One region of the Pseudomonas sp. E1MeOHC2 genome, then DNA from elsewhere that is predicted to be linked to it. Evidence: riboswitches for the same ligand, from Rfam matches in the RefSeq annotation. Region 1 holds a riboswitch; the other holds the start of a gene.
The links. Region 1 has a riboswitch for cobalamin ahead of cobW (cobalamin biosynthesis protein CobW). Riboswitches for the same ligand answer to the same signal wherever they lie in the genome.
Positions count from the first base shown of each region.

Region 2: it holds a riboswitch for cobalamin, as region 1 does, so the genes downstream of both, ACSSU5_RS00100 (TonB-dependent receptor) here and cobW (cobalamin biosynthesis protein CobW) in region 1, are expected to answer to the same signal.

Region 1 is NZ_CP196675.1:5,546,042-5,553,771, forward strand. It holds gene ACSSU5_RS25220 (VWA domain-containing protein) at 1-514, opposite strand, end outside; gene ACSSU5_RS25225 (magnesium chelatase ATPase subunit I) at 568-1,569, opposite strand; gene cobN (cobaltochelatase subunit CobN) at 1,571-5,332, opposite strand; gene cobW (cobalamin biosynthesis protein CobW) at 5,336-6,403, opposite strand; cobalamin riboswitch at 6,504-6,717, opposite strand; gene ACSSU5_RS25240 (VOC family protein) at 6,829-7,206, shown strand; gene ACSSU5_RS25245 (hypothetical protein) at 7,203-7,562, shown strand.
Region 2 is NZ_CP196675.1:24,123-31,852, reverse strand. It holds gene ACSSU5_RS00120 (IclR family transcriptional regulator domain-containing protein) at 1-674, shown strand, start outside; gene ACSSU5_RS00115 (RidA family protein) at 805-1,161, shown strand; gene ACSSU5_RS00110 (helix-turn-helix transcriptional regulator) at 1,189-1,803, opposite strand; gene ACSSU5_RS00105 (hypothetical protein) at 1,921-2,292, shown strand; cobalamin riboswitch at 2,314-2,520, shown strand; gene ACSSU5_RS00100 (TonB-dependent receptor) at 2,629-4,767, shown strand; gene ACSSU5_RS00095 (ABC transporter ATP-binding protein) at 4,814-5,599, shown strand; gene ACSSU5_RS00090 (ABC transporter substrate-binding protein) at 5,596-6,564, shown strand; gene ACSSU5_RS00085 (FecCD family ABC transporter permease) at 6,561-7,580, shown strand; gene ACSSU5_RS00080 (alpha/beta fold hydrolase) at 7,601-7,730, opposite strand, start outside.

The DNA.
Region 1 (7,730 bases):
CGACCAAGAGCGTCGCACACGGCATGGGTTGCACGGCATCCCAGTGCTGCAGTCGGCCATCAGTGAACACCAGGCAGCGCAGCGCCTCGTTGGGGTGCGCCTGCTGCCGCGTCTGCAGCCATTGCCGTGCCTGCTCCAGTGCAGCGATCAACGGCGTACCGCCACCGGCGCCCAGCGCTTGCAACCATGGCTGCAGGGCTGCCGAGGCCTTCAGGCCGTGACGCTGCCACTGTGGCGTCTGCCCGCTGGCAGTCAGCAAGGCCAGACGGGCCCGTTGGCGGTATGCCTGGTCGAACAACGCCGCCAGCAAGCCTTTGGTCTGGGCCAGCGCCTGGTGGCGGCGGGTTGAGGCAGACGCATCGACGATTACCAGCCAAAGCTCGTTAGCCTGGGCCTTACGCTGTTGCCAGCAGAGGTCGTCGCGCAGCCGTGGCCGCCCCTTGAGCAAAGTCGGCAACCAGGCAACCCGGCCCGTGGCGGCGCTGTGCGCGCGGCCACGGCTGGCGCCTGGCAGCTTCCCCGTGCGTGGTCTGGCATCCGTCCCTTGGGCAGGTCGCTGGCGGATGCTCAGGGCTTTTTTGCCCAGTTCGGCACCTCGCGGCGTGCGCCAGTGGCCACCGGCTGAGGTGGCAGCGCACCCCAGTCACCCTGCCCGCCCTGGTTATTTGCGCCCTGCTCGCTTGCCTGCGGGGGCGGCGAAGACGGCTGCTGCGCAGGCGTGACCCGACGGCGATGGCGCAGGGCGAACTCGGCCACCGCGTCGACATCGGCTTCTTCAATGGCCACGCCCCCACGCCAGGCGCAGTGTGCGCGGGCAGCGCGCAGCCACACCAGGTCCGCACGCAAGCCATCGACCCCTGCGGCATAGCAGCGCTCGGTGATCCAGGCTAGGGCCTGGTCGTCCAGGGCTATCTGGGCAAGGCCGTGACGCGCCTGCTGGCAGCGCTCACGCAACTGCGCCTGGGCAGCGGCCCATTGCGCGCAGAAGGCCTGCGGGTCGCTGTCGAACGCCAGGCGACGACGAATGATCTGCTGGCGCGCCTGCGGCTCTGGCAAACCTTCCAGGGCCACGTTCAAGCCGAAACGGTCGAGCAACTGCGGCCGCAATTCGCCTTCTTCCGGGTTCATGGTGCCAATCAGTACAAAACGGGCGCTGTGCCGGTGCGAGATGCCGTCGCGCTCGATACGGTTAGTGCCGCTGGCAGCCACGTCGAGCAACAGGTCGACGAGGGTGTCGGGCAACAAGTTGACCTCATCCACGTACAGCACGCCGCCATCAGCCTGGGCCAACACGCCCGGCGAAAACTGTGCCTTGCCCTGCCCCAGCGCAGCGTCCAGGTCGAGGGTGCCGACCAGGCGCTCCTCGCTCGCGCCCAGTGGCAGGGTGACGAACGGGCCTTCGCCGAGCACGTCGGCGAGGCCACGAGCCAGGGTACTCTTGGCCATGCCGCGCGGGCCTTCGATCAGCACGCCGCCGATTTTCGGGTCGATAGCAGTCAGGCACAGGGCCAGTTTCAGCTCATCGGCACCGACCACGGCGGCCAGCGGAAATTGTACGGGTTCACTCATTTCAAGCCTGTTCCTCGCCGTCGAGCAACTGTGCCTCAAGGGCTTCGCGGTAGTCGCCAGGCGCCTCCCAAAGGCCGCGCTGCTGGGCCTCCAGCAGGCGCTCGGTAAGGTCGCGCAGGGCCTCGGGGTTGTGCTCGCGCATGAAGTCGCGGGTCGCCGGGTCGAGCACGTAGGCGTCGGCCAGGGACTGGTAATGATGGTCGTCGATCAGGTGCGTGGTGGCGTCGAAGGCGAACAGGTTGTCGACCGTCGCGGCCATCTCGAAGGCCCCCTTGTAGCCGTGACGCTTCACCCCGTCGATCCACTTGGGGTTTAGCGCACGGGCACGGATGACCCGGTTCAGCTCTTCCTTGAGGGTGCGGATACGCGGCCGATCGACCTGGCTGTGGTCACCGTGATAACTGGCCACCGGCGTGCCAGACAAGGTTTCCGAAGCGGCCAGCATGCCGCCCTGGAACTGGTAATAGTCGTTGGAGTCGAGCAGGTCGTGCTCGTGGTTGTCCTGGTTCTGCAGCACGGCCTGGACTTGCCCAAGGCGGTGGGCGAACTGGGCGCGAGCCGGGGTGCCCTCGTCACTGGCGCCGTAAGCATAGCCGCCGTGGTTGAGATAGACCTCGGCCAGGTCGTCGCGGCTGTGCCACAAACGGCCATCGATGGCGTTTTGTACGCCCGCGCCATAAGCACCGGGCTTGGCCCCGAACACCCGCCAGCCAGCCTGGCGAGCGGCCTGCTCGGCGTCGATGCCCTGCGCCTGCAACGCTTCGCGCTCGTTGCGCACCCGTACTGCCAGCGGGTTGAGGTCATCGGGCTCATCCAGCGCCGCCACGGCCTGCACTGCGGCATCGAACAGGCGAATCAGGTTGCCGAAGGCATCGCGGAAGAACCCCGAAACGCGCAAGGTCACATCGACCCGTGGGCGGTCCAGCAGGCTCAGCGGGAGGATTTCGAAATCGTCGACCCGCTGGCTGCCGGTAGCCCACACCGGGCGCACGCCCATCAAAGCCATCGCCTGGGCAATATCGTCACCGCCGGTGCGCATGGTCGCGGTCCCCCAGACCGACAAGCCGAGCTGGCGCAGGTGGTCGCCGTGGTCCTGCAAGTGGCGCTCAAGAATCAGGTTCGCCGAGGCGAACCCCAGGCGCCAGGCCGTGGTGGTGGGCAGGTTGCGCACATCCACGGTATAGAAGTTGCGACCGGTGGGCAGCACATCCAGGCGCCCGCGGCTGGGTGCGCCACTGGGGCCCGCCGGGACGAAGCGGCCAGCCAGGGCCGCCAGCAGGCCGTTGATTTCGGCCGCGCCACAGGCGTCCAGGCTCGGCGCCACCGTTTCACACAGCGCCTGCACCACCTCATGCACCGTTTGCCATTCGCTCACGGCGGGCAGTGCCGACGTGCCGCCCAACGCCTGCTCGATCACCTGCAGGGCCAGCAGTTCAAGGCGCTCGCGGGTATCCCCACAGGTGCGCCAGGGCGCGTCGTTCACCGCCTGCAAAGGCTCTGGGCGCTGCCCCTGCCAAGGCTGACCGAGGTCGCAATCGAGCGGGTCAAAGCCCGGCACCAGGGCCTTGGCCAGTGCGCGCAACAGGCTGGCATTGCCGCCCCGGCCGTCGCCGCGCGGCACGCGCAGCAAGGCCAGCAAGGTGTCCAGCCGCAGCCGCCCCTCGGGCGACTGGCCAAACACATGCAAGCCATCGCGGATCTGCGATTCCTTCAGGTCGCACAGGTAGGTGTCCAGACGCGGCAGCCACACGGCGGCATCGTCCAGCTGCCCTTCCAGTTGCAACTCGCGGTCGATGTGGTTGGCCTTGACCAGTTCGAGAATGTCGCGCTGCAGCTCGCGGGCTCGCCGCGGGTCAAGCAGCTGCGCCTCATAGAATTCGTCGGCCAATTGCTCCAGGTGACGCAGCGGGCCGTAGGTTTCGGCGCGGGTCAGTGGTGGCATCAGGTGATCGATGATCACCGCCTGAGTCCGGCGCTTGGCCTGGGCGCCCTCACCCGGGTCGTTGACGATGAACGGGTAGATGTTCGGCAGCGGGCCGAGCAATGCGTCCGGCCAGCATTGCGCAGACAGGCCCACGCCCTTGCCGGGCAGCCATTCCAGATTGCCATGCTTGCCAACATGGATGACCGCATCGGCAGCAAAGGCATGACGCAGCCAGAAATGAAACGCTAGGTAAGCGTGTGGCGGTACTAGGTCAGGGTCGTGATACACCGCGCTCTGATCGACCTGGTAGCCCCGCGCCGGCTGGATGCCGACGAAGGTCAGGCCGAAGCGCAGGCCCGCGACCATCAACCGACCACTGCGGTACATCGGGTCTTGCTCGGGTGGCCCCCAACGCTCCAGCACCGCCTGGCGATTGGCCTCAGGCAGGCGCGAAAAAGCGGCCTGATAGTCATCCAGGCTCAGGCTCTGCGCGCAGGGGCGCTGATCCAGATGGTCGAGGTCATTGGTCACGCCGCCAAGCAACTGGTGGATCAACTGCGTGCCAGTGCCGGGCAGGTCAGCCAACGGATAACCTTCGGCCTGCAGTGCCTGGAGGATGTTCAAGGCGGCCGCCGGTGTGTCCAGCCCCACCCCATTACCAATCCGGCCGTCGCGGGTCGGGTAGTTGGCCAGCACCAGCGCTACGCGCTTCTGCCCATTGGGCAGGCGGGCCAGCGCTACCCAGCGCCGGGCCAGTTCAGCAACGAAATCCATGCGTTCGGGGTGGGCGCGGTAGCAGACCACGTCGGACTGACTGCGCTCGCTGCGCCAGGCCATGTCCTTGAAGCTGACCGGGCGCGTGATGATGCGCCCGTCCAGCTCCGGCAAGGCAATGTGCATGGCCAGGTCACGCGCGCCCAGGCCCTGCTCACTGGCCTCCCAGCCGGTTTGATTGTCTTGCGCGCAAATAGCCTGCAACACCGGGATGTCGCGGCGAAACGGGCGCAGGTTGGGGCGTTCGGGGCTGGACAGGGCAAACCCTGTGGTATTGATCAGGATCTCGGCGCCGACCTCATCCAGCCAGGCCTCGACCTGTTCCAGGCAAGCGCTTTCCTTGAGGCTGGCCACGGCAATCGGCAAGGGGTTGAGCCCCGCCGCCAGCAAGCGTTCGCAGAAGACGTCGATGAACGCGGTGTTGGCCGCCTGCAGGTGTGACCGGTAGAACAGCAGCGGCGCCACCGGGTGCTCCGGGTGCCACTGCGCGTACCAGTCCTCAAGCAGTGCACTGCCTTTGGCCGGGTGATACACCGAGGTGCGGGGCAATGGCTGCGGTTCGTCCCAGCCATAGTCACGGCCCAGCCATTGGCTGGCCAGGCAGTTGAACAGGTTGAGGGCATTGGCCTTGCCGCCCTGGCGCAGGTAGTGCCAGAGGCGTTCGGCCTGATCGCCGGTCACCGTGCCCAGGCCGGTCAGCTCCGGGTCCGGGCGGTCGTCGCCCGGCACCAGAATAAGCTGCACGCCACGGGCCGCCAGGGCAACCAACTGCTCGACGCCATAGCGCCAGTAGCCAACGCCACCGTGCAACGACACCAGGATGACCTTGGCATGGCGCAGTACCTCGTCCACATACAGGTCGACCGAGGCATGGTTCTGCACCTGCATCGGGTTGGCCAGGCGCAGGCTGGGGTAGTCCTCAGGCAGTTGCTCGGCGGTGTCGGCGAGCAATGCCAGGTGTGAATCACCGCTGCAGAGGATCACCAGGTCGGCGGGGGTCTGGCCGAGGTCGGCGATGCTGTCATCCGGCACGAAGCCGCCGGGCTGGGTCCGCAGCAGGTGCATGGGTCAGGCGCCCAGGGCTTGGCGCAGGCGCGCTTCGAGTTGCACGGCGTCCAGCTCCCGACCGATCAGCACCAGGCGTGTGATACGCGGCTCGTCGGCGCGCCAGGCGCGGTCGAAGTGCTTGTCGAAGCGGGTACCCACACCTTGCACCAGCAGGCGCATCGGCTTGCCCGGAATGGCCGCGAAGCCTTTGGCGCGCAGGATACCGAACTCGACCACCAACTGGGTCAGGGCATCGAGCAACAGGCTTTCGTCCGCCTCGGGCAGGTCGATGGAGATCGAATCGAAGGCGTCGTGGTCATGATCGTCATGATCATCGCCATCGTGGTGCGAGTCGTGGTGGGTACGACGGCCATCGATATGCGCCTCGGACTCGGCGCCAACACCCAGCAGCACCTCCAGTGGCAGGCGACCACTGCTGGCCTCGACCACCTTGACGGCAGGCGGCAGCTCTTCGGCCACCTCGGCGCGCACCTTGGCCAGGCCTTCGGCGTCAATCAGGTCGGCCTTGTTCAGGACCACCAGGTCGGCACTGGCCAACTGGTCGGCGAACAGTTCATGCAGCGGCGACTCGTGGTCCAGGTTGGGGTCGAGCTTGCGCTGTGCGTCCACCTGGTCCGGGTAGGCGGCAAAGGTACCAGCCGCCACAGCCGGGCTGTCGACTACGGTGATGACCGCGTCGACGGTGCAGGCGTTACGGATTTCCGGCCACTGGAAGGCCTGTACCAACGGTTTTGGCAGCGCCAGGCCACTGGTTTCGATGAGGATGTGGTCGAGGTCGCCACGGCGGGCCACCAGCTCGCGCATCACCGGGAAGAACTCTTCCTGCACGGTGCAGCACAGGCAGCCATTGGCCAGCTCGTAAACGCGGCCGCTGGCTTCTTCCTCGGTGCAGCCGATGCTGCACTGCTTGAGGATTTCGCCATCGATGCCCAATTCGCCGAATTCGTTGACGATTACCGCAATACGGCGGCCCTGGGCGTTGTCGAGCATGTGGCGGAGCAAGGTGGTCTTGCCCGAACCGAGGAAGCCGGTAACGATGGTGACGGGGAGTTTGGCCAGTGTTTTCATGTCGCGATGCCCTTGGCAAGATGGCGCGGGCATGCAGGACGAAAGCCACGGGCCAGGTCGGCCGGGCTTGTTCGCCACCGGATCACCCCGCCCGGTTGAAAGTCGAAATCGCTTCGAGGCAGGTCTCCTGGCTCGCACCGTACCCGCCGCGCGATAAATAGCAGGGCTGGAGGGCACGACGCCTTCCCGCGTGATTGCGCAGTGGCTGTGTCGACCCGTTGTCGGTGCTTACAGTTGCGGGGGCAGCCGCGGCTTGTACCGCGTTCCCGTCTTAGCTTCGGCCTGGCCGAAGAACCTCGAAGTGGCAAGGCTACGCAGTGGCTGGCAGGTGGTCAACCATTGCCGCCCGCCAAGCGGCCAGAGATGCGCAAGCAACGGCACAACTGCGCTACAGTTGCACCTTCGCCAACGGCCAAGGACGCCTTATGCCGCTCGCCCCCGCCATCCCGGTACTGCGTATTTTTTCGGTCGACAAGGCCAAAGAGTTCTACCTCGACTTTCTCGGTTTCAGCCTGGACTGGGAGCACCGCTTCAGCCCGGAACTGCCCCTGTACGCGCAAATACACCGCGACGGGCTGATCCTGCACCTTAGCGAACACCATGGCGATGCCACCCCCGGCTCGACCGTGTTCGCCCGCATCGACGACCTGCGCGCCCTCGAACGCGAGCTGCAGGCCAAGCGCTATGGCTACGCCCGCCCCGAGGCCGAGCGCCTGGACTGGGGCCTGCAGATGCAGGTTTACGACCCGTTCGGCAACCGCCTGCGCTTTTGTCAGCAGATCGACGACGAGGCCACCCAGTGAAGGCCATGGGCAAGCGCGAGATAGCGCGCGTGGAACGTGAGCTGGTGCTTTGCCTGACGGAGGCCTGCGAAACAGCCAAGGCAGAAATCGTCGGGTTCAGCTGGCTCACCCACCACCTCGACCCCGACAGCTTCCCCGCCAGCTTGCGCATCACCTGGGTGTTCGAGCGCGAGGCGGATAAATCCACCGCACTGGCTGGGGATGCCAAGGCGCGCATGCTGGCGCTGACCGGCCAGGCGCTTGATGACGTAGGGGTTCGCCTGGACCACCTGGCCTGGCACGTGCGTTTTGACAGTGAAGAGGCGTGCAGCCGCAGCCACGGCGGGGATTGGAGCAAACGGCTGCGGGGGCGCTGAGGCCTAGCGGCGGGCGGCGCTTTACCTGCCTTCGCCGGTCCGATACGATCCTGCTTCCACTCCTACGAGGTATTCGTCCAATGCGCCATTGATGCCGCCGTCCCTTCGACGGCCAGTCTTCAGCCTCCGGTTCGCTCCGGAGATGTCGCGGCATGAGTGGAGTTGTGC
Region 2 (7,730 bases), 320 kb from region 1:
CGGTGCCGCAGGCGGCCAGGCAGTCTGGCCTTACCCCCAGCGCTGCCCGTCGCTTTCTGCTGACGTTGGTGCACGAAGGCTTTGCCGACACCGACAGCCGCCACTATTGGCTCACGCCCAAGGCGCTGCGCATCGGCCAGGCCTACGTGGACTCGGCGCAGCTGCCGCGCATGCTGCGGCCGATCGTCGAGCAGGTGGCGCGCCAGACCCAGGAGCATGTCTCGGTCGGCACGCGCGACGGCGATGAAATCATCCACCTGGTGCGTAGCCGCTACAGCCACATCGCCTCGCTGTCGATCAGGCCCGGCTCGCGGGTGCCGATGTACTGCACCGCCGGCGGGCGAATCTGGCTGGCGGCGCTGGATGAAGCCGCGCGCGATGGCTACTTCTCGCGCAACCCCTTACGCCCGCTCACGCCCTATACGCAGACAGATAGGGCGCGGCTGGAAGAAGAACTGCAGCGCGTGCGCCAGCAGGGCTACAGCATCGTCGACCAGGAGTACGAAATTGGCATGCGTGTGCTGGGTGTGCCGCTGCTGGACCGTGGGGGTCAACTCAAGGCAACCCTGACGATCACCACCCACGCCTCGCGGTTAAGCGTCGACGAGATTAGGCTGCGCTACCTGCCGCCGCTCTACGAGGCGCAGGCGTTGTTGAAGCCGGTGGTGGGCTGATGGTTGCTCACGCAGGAACTCCGACACCTGCTTCAGGCCTTACTACTTACAGTCAAAAAGTCTCGCGTGGACAGAATATCTATTAAGGGGTACAACGATCACTCTTAACAACAAGACAAGGAATTTCAGAATGACGATCGAACGCCTGCACACGGATGCCCGCATGAGCTTGGTGGTCAAGCACCAAGGCACCGTTTATCTGTCAGGTGAGGTAGCCGACGATTTCACGGCGGATGTGGAACAGCAAACCCGCGAAACCTTGCACAATATCGAACGACTGCTCGACCAGGCAGGCACAGACAAGACCCGGATTCTGTCCGCAACCATTTACCTCAAAGACATCGAAGCGGACTTCGCGGGCATGAATCGCGTGTGGGATGCGTGGCTGCCGTTGGGGTGTGCGCCGGCCCGTGCAACGGTGCAAGCCAAGTTGTATGAGCCTGCTGTGCTGGTCGAAATGTCGATTGTCGCAGCGCTGCCAGACTGACAACGTTTCGGCTTTGCAGCAGGGGGATCACGTGTTTTCGCGAAGGGCTTTCAGGTATTTGTAAACAGTGGCGCGCCCCATGCTCAGCACGTTGGCGACATAGTCCGCGCCACTGCGGCCGTCAAAAGCACCTTCATGGAAGAGCGCATCGATGAGTTCACGTTTGCTTTTCATGTTGAGTGTATTGAGCGAAAGCTGACGTTCTGCCAACCACGCGTGCAGGAACGTATTGATCCGCTCCTGCCAGTCATCCTTGAACAGCACGTCGGGTTGAGGGATGAGCCGGCTCACCTGGAAAAAGGCATCCAATGCAGCCCGTGCCTGCTCCAGCACGGACAAATTCAGGTTGATGCACAACAGGAAGTCGGTTTGGCCCTCGGGGCCTTTCAACACGCTGGTGATCGAACGAATGTTCTGACCATTCCAGTTCAGTTTCTCGTAAGGGCCCAGGCTGGAAAGGCTGGAGGTATCGCCGGGAAATTCGTCAAGCGCGGAGTCGTCACCGAGTTGACGCTTGGAGAAGTTGTTTGCGATATGAACGACAGTGCGGCTACTCACCTCGTGGATGATCACCTCGGCATGCGGGAAGAGCAGGGTAGCGATGCTGTCTGCGATGATCTTGTAGTTGTCGAGGTTGTGCATGGTCGAGCTGGCTTCCTAGGTTACACGTGTTGGGCTCTTGGCCGTGTGCCGCGCGAAGGGTTCACAGCTTATCAGCTATCACGCACTGACCCTGGCCATTCTCTCGTCGGTTTTGCCTTGTCACGCTTTCTGCGTTCCAGCGCCAGCCACGTCACAACGCCTTCTTCGCCGCCGTCAGCGTATGGCAGCAGTGAGCCCTACCACAGCACCGCGCCGACGCCTGACCGCGCCAGCGATGTTTCCCAGCGCGGGGAGTTCTTGCATAACCTTGGCACGACCTTGAAAAACAATCCCGTGCCGACCACCTTCACGGTCCTTGGCCTGGCCTGGCTGGGCTTCAATCAAAATCGCCCGTTCAACCCCGGCCCTGCGCACACCGGTGCCGGGCTGGGCGAAAAGCTTGGCGATGCGGTGGACACGTTGAAGGCCAAGGGCGAGCAAGCCAAGGAAGCGGTAAAAGAATCGGTGAAGAATCCACCGGCCAGTTGACGTAGCGGCATTTTGATGGTCATCTGCGCGCCTGTTTCAGGTGCCCCCTGCCGCCGTGCATGGGGTGAAACGGGAAGCCGGTTCGTCATCGTGCGATGATCAGTCCGGCGCTGCCCCCGCAACGGTATGCGAGCGAAGCATTCGAGACACCACTGTGCCCTGGCATGGGAAGGTGAATGCTTCATGACCCTCGCGAGCCCGGAGACCGGCCTGAAGCATCGTTTGGCAAACCCGCGGTGGGCGGGCGCAGGCCGGTTTCCGTGGGCGTGCCTGCCCGCGATTCCTCTTTGCGTTGTTCCCCCGGGATTCTTTCATTCCTGCTTCAAGTGGAACGACATGTCCCGTTATTCGCTGTTCAGTTCTCTGCCAGGCACGCTGCTGCGTGCAAGCCTGGTGCCTTGTGCTTTTGTTTGCGTTGCAGCCCACGCCGCCGAGGCGGAGAACGCCCTGGCGCTCCCGGCCACGGACATTACCGGCACGGCCGAGGGCAACCCTCAGCCCGACCTGCGCACCCCAAGCACCAGTGGCTCGCGGCTTGGCCTGACGCCGCTGGAAACGCCCGCCAGCGTGACCAGCATCAGTGCCGAGCAAATCCTCACGCGCAACAACGCAACCGTTCAGGACGCAGTCACCCGTTCGCCCGGCATCACCTTCATCGGCACCCCCGGCAACGGCGGCACGGCGCTGTCGGCCCGTGGTTTTACCGGGCACAGTTCGACCATGCAGCTCTACGATGGTACCCGCTTGTACGTGGGCGCCGGCACGGTGACCTTCCCGGTGGACACCTGGTCGGTCGAGCGCATCGATGTACTGCGCGGCCCGGCTTCGGTGCTGTACGGCGAGGGCGCCACGGGCGCGGTGATCAACGTGGTGCCGAAGAAGCCGTTCGAAGGTGAGATCCGCAATCACCTGCGCCTGGGCTACGGCTCGGACGACCGTCGGCAGATGGCCCTGGACAGCGGCGGCTCGTTGACCGATACCTTGAGCTATCGCCTGAACCTCAACAAGCAGGCCAGCAACGGCTGGGTCGACCGGGGTGATTCGCAGAGCCTCGCCATCAGCGGCTCGCTGCGCTGGCAACCCAGCGATACGCTGAGCTTTACCCTCAGCCACGACAACGCTGACCAGGACCCGCAACAGTACATGGGTACGCCGTTGGTGGATGGGCATTTCCGCGAGTCGCTGCGCGATCACAACTACAACGTCAACAATGCCGAGGTGCATTACAACGACCAGTCCACGCGGCTGGTGACCGACTGGGTGATCAACGACAACCTGACCGCCAGCAACCAGCTGTACTTCCTCAAGGCCCAGCGCCGCTGGCGCAACGCCGAGACCTACACCTGGTTGCCAGGTGACCAGGTTCAGCGCAGCAGCTTCATCAGCATCAAGCAGACCCAGGAGCAGCTCGGTGATCGCCAGTCGTTCACCCTGCAACACCCGCTGTTCGGTCTGGACAGCCAGACCGTGGTCGGCGCCGACTACAACACGATCCGTTTTGTACGCAAGCACGACTTCGGCAACACCCTGACCGATACGGTGCCGCTGTCCGGTTCCGGTGGCGGCGAGTACATCAGCAACGACCCGTACCGCTCGCGCGAAGCCAACCAGGCCAAGCAGTTCTCGCTGTTCGCCGAAAACCGCACGCAACTGACCGAGCGCCTGTCGTTGATCACCGGTGTGCGCCGCGACCAGGTGCACCTGAACCGCGACGACCTGGATGCCGATACCCGCACCGATCGCAGCTTGTCCGGCGACAACTGGCGCGCCGGTTTGGTGTTTGCGCTGACCGAAGACCTGTCGCTTTACACCCAGTACGCCACCAGCACCGAAGGCGTGAGCAACCTGCTGACCCTCAACGCCGCGCAGCAGCAATGGGACCTGAGCACTGCCAAGCAAACCGAGGTAGGCATCAAGCAGCTGCTGCCGGACGGGCGAGGGGAGTGGACCCTGGCGGCCTATCACATCGTCAAGAAGAAACTGCTGAGCACCGACCCGCTCAACCCGACGCTGCAACAGCAGGTCGGCCAGCAGTCGTCGGATGGGATCGAAGCCAGCCTCGAACTGCGCCTGCCCTACGACGTACAGCTGTCCGCCAACGCCGCCTGGGTGCGCGCGGAGTACGACGAGTTTGCCAGTGGCGCCAATGATTATTCGGGCAATCAGCCGATCAACGTACCGCGACGCTCGGCCAACCTGTGGCTGAGCAAGGACTTTGGCAACCGCTTCAGCGTCGGTGCAGGGGCGCGCTATGTCGACAGCCGTTACGCCGACAATGCCAACACCGTCGAGGTGCCCAGCTACACCGTGGTCGATGCCAATGTGGACTGGCACGTGCAACCGGACCTTACCCTGGGCCTGCAGTTGAACAACCTGTTCGACCGCCAATACGCCACCACCACCGGCAACAATGGCCGGCAGTGGTACTTGGGTGAACCGCGCTCGTTCTTCGTCACAGCTGACTACAGCTTCTAAGCCTGTCGCACCGGCCATTGGCCGGTGCTTGCTGAAGGGGATGCGCATGACGCAACTGCACATCGAGGCCCTGGATTGGGCCCTGCATGAACGGGGGCGGGCACCGCGCCCGCTGCTGCAAGGCGTGGACCTGCGAGTGGCGCAGGGCGAGTTCGTCGGTTTGATCGGCCCCAACGGCAGCGGCAAGACCAGCCTGCTGCGCTGCGCCTACCGTGCCAACGCGCCTGCCCAGGGCCGGGTGCGCCTTGGCGCGGATGACATCTGGCAGCGCAACCCGCGCTGGTGCGCACAACGCATCGCGGTGGTGCTGCAGGAGTTTCCCGAAGCGTTTGGCTTGAGCGTTGGCGATGTCGTTGCCATGGGGCGCGCACCGCACAAGGGCCTGTTCGACGGCGACACCGCCGAGGACGCCCTGCAAGTGGCCCAGGCCCTCGCCCAAGTAGGCCTTGCTGGCCAGGGCGAGCAAAGCTTTGCCACCCTGTCTGGTGGTGAGAAGCAGCGCGTGCTGCTGGCCCGGGCATTGGTGCAGGCGCCGCAGCTGTTGATGCTCGATGAACCGACCAATCACCTGGACCCGCGCTATCAGCTGGAGCTGCTGCAGCACCTGCGCAGCCTTGGCCTGAGCATTCTGGCCAGCATTCACGACCTCAACCTGGCGGCCGCGTTCTGTGATCGGCTGTACGTCATCGATGGCGGTCGTATTGTCGCCAGCGGCACACCGCAGCAGGTGCTGACCCCCGGGTTGCTCCGGCACGTCTTCGGCGTCGAGGCGCTGGTCGACCCGCACCCTCTGCACCCTTACCCACGCATTACCTGGATCACCCGAACATGACTGTCCGCTACCTGATCGGCCTGCTGTCGATCCTGTCCGCGCTGCCCGCCCTGGCCAGCGACTACCCCCTGAGCGTGCGCAGCTGCGACCGCGACGTGACGTTCACCCAGGCACCGCAGCGGGTGGTGGTGCACGATGTGAACATGACCGCAATGCTGCTGCACCTGGGGCTGCGCGAGCGCATCGTCGGCTACACCGGCTTCAGCGCCAGCAAGCACCGCGACCCGTGGGTAGACGCCGCGCTGCAGGGCGTGCCGCAGCTGGCCAGCCGGTACCCCGCCATCGAAACCTTGCTGGCGACCGAAGCCGATCTGTTTTTTGCCGGCTGGAACTACGGCATGCAGGTAGGCGGCCCGGTCACGCCCAGCACCCTCGCGCCGTTCGGTATCCCGGTGTACGAGCTGAGCGAGTCCTGTTCGTGGGTCATGGCCCAGCAACGGGCCAGCCTGGGTGACGTCTACCGCGACCTGGGCAATCTGGGGCGGATCTTCTCTGTCGAGCCCCAGGCCGACGCCTTGATCACGAGCATGCGCGCCCGCATCGATCACGTGCACCGACGCGTGGGGCAGGCGCAGCCCACCCCACGTGTGTTTCTCTACGACAGTGGCGAAGACCGCCCGACAACGTCGGGAAGGCTTGGCGTACCCCAGGCCCTGATTGAGGCGGCAGGCGGGCGCAATGTGATGGACGATGTTGCCGCCAGCTGGACCCAGGTGAACTGGGAAAGCGTGGTGGAGCGCGACCCGCAGGTGATCCTGATCGTCGACTATGGCCCGAGCACCTGGCAGCAGAAACGCGACTTCCTGCTGCGCCAACCCGCGTTGCAGGCTGTGCAGGCGATTCGTGATAAACGCTTCATTGTGCTGACTTACCTTGAAGTGACGCCTTCGGTGGAGAACGCACTGGCAATCGAAAAGCTTGCCGATGCCTTGCATCCCAAGCCGCTGCAGGGTGCCGCTCGATGAGGGCCGGGCACAGCCCTGCGGCGTATCGCGGGTTGATCGTGATGCTGAGCGCACTGTTGCTGGTGTCGTGCCTGGTCGCCCTGGCATTTGGCCCCGCGTCGGTGCCGCTGGCCCACGTTGCAGGGATCGTTGCCCAGCAACTGGGCATCGACATGGCGGGGGCGTGGACCCAGAGCCAGGCCCATATCGTCTGGCTGATCCGTGCCCCCCGGGTGCTGCTTGGGGCCTTGGTGGGGGCCGGCCTGGCATTGGTCGGCACTGCGCTGCAGGCCGTTACCCGTAACCCCCTGGCGGACCCTCATCTGCTGGGCGTCAGCTCGGGGGCGGCCTTGGGGGCGGTGCTGGTGATGCTTTACCTGGGCGAGTTCATCGGTGCCTTCAGCTTGCCGCTGGCGGCGTTCATGGGTGCGGCGGGGAGCATGCTGCTGGTGATCGCCGTGGCGCGGCGCAATGGCCGCATGGAAAGCGACCGCCTGTTGTTGGCGGGCGTCGCCGTGTCGTTCGTGCTGATGGCGGTGGTCAATTTGCTGCTGTATACGGGCGATCAGCACGCCGCTGCCTCGGTGGTGTTCTGGATGCTCGGTGGCCTGGGGGCGGCACGCTGGCCTGTCATCTGGCTGCCGGCGCTGTGCGTGTTGCTGGGGCTGCTCGCCTTGCAGGTCATGGGGCGCGGGCTGAATGCGCTGATGAGCGGTGAGCAGACGGCGGTCAGCCTGGGTTTCAATAGCCGCCGCCTGCGCTTGCAGGTGTTCACCTGCACGTCGCTGTTGACCGGTGTACTGGTCTCGCTCTCGGGTGCCATCGGCTTTGTCGGCCTGATGGTGCCGCACATGGCACGGGCGCTGGTGGGCGCGGAAAACCGCCGGCTGATGCCGGTGAGCGCGTTGCTGGGGGGGATTTTTCTGGTCTGGGTGGATGTGGCCGCACGCACCCTGATCGCCCCCGAAGACTTGCCCATCGGCATTGCCACCGCCGCGCTTGGCGGGGTGTTTTTCATTGTCCTGCTCAAGCGCTGAACGGCTGTGGCAAGCGCCTGCTACGGTTGCAGGAATGCGCTGACTGCGTTGGCGAACGCTTCTGGCTGGTCGAGCATGACGAAGTGGAAGCTGGCGTCGATGCGCTTGAAGCTGATGTTCGGGGTGGTGGCGTAGGCGTTGCGAAAGGTC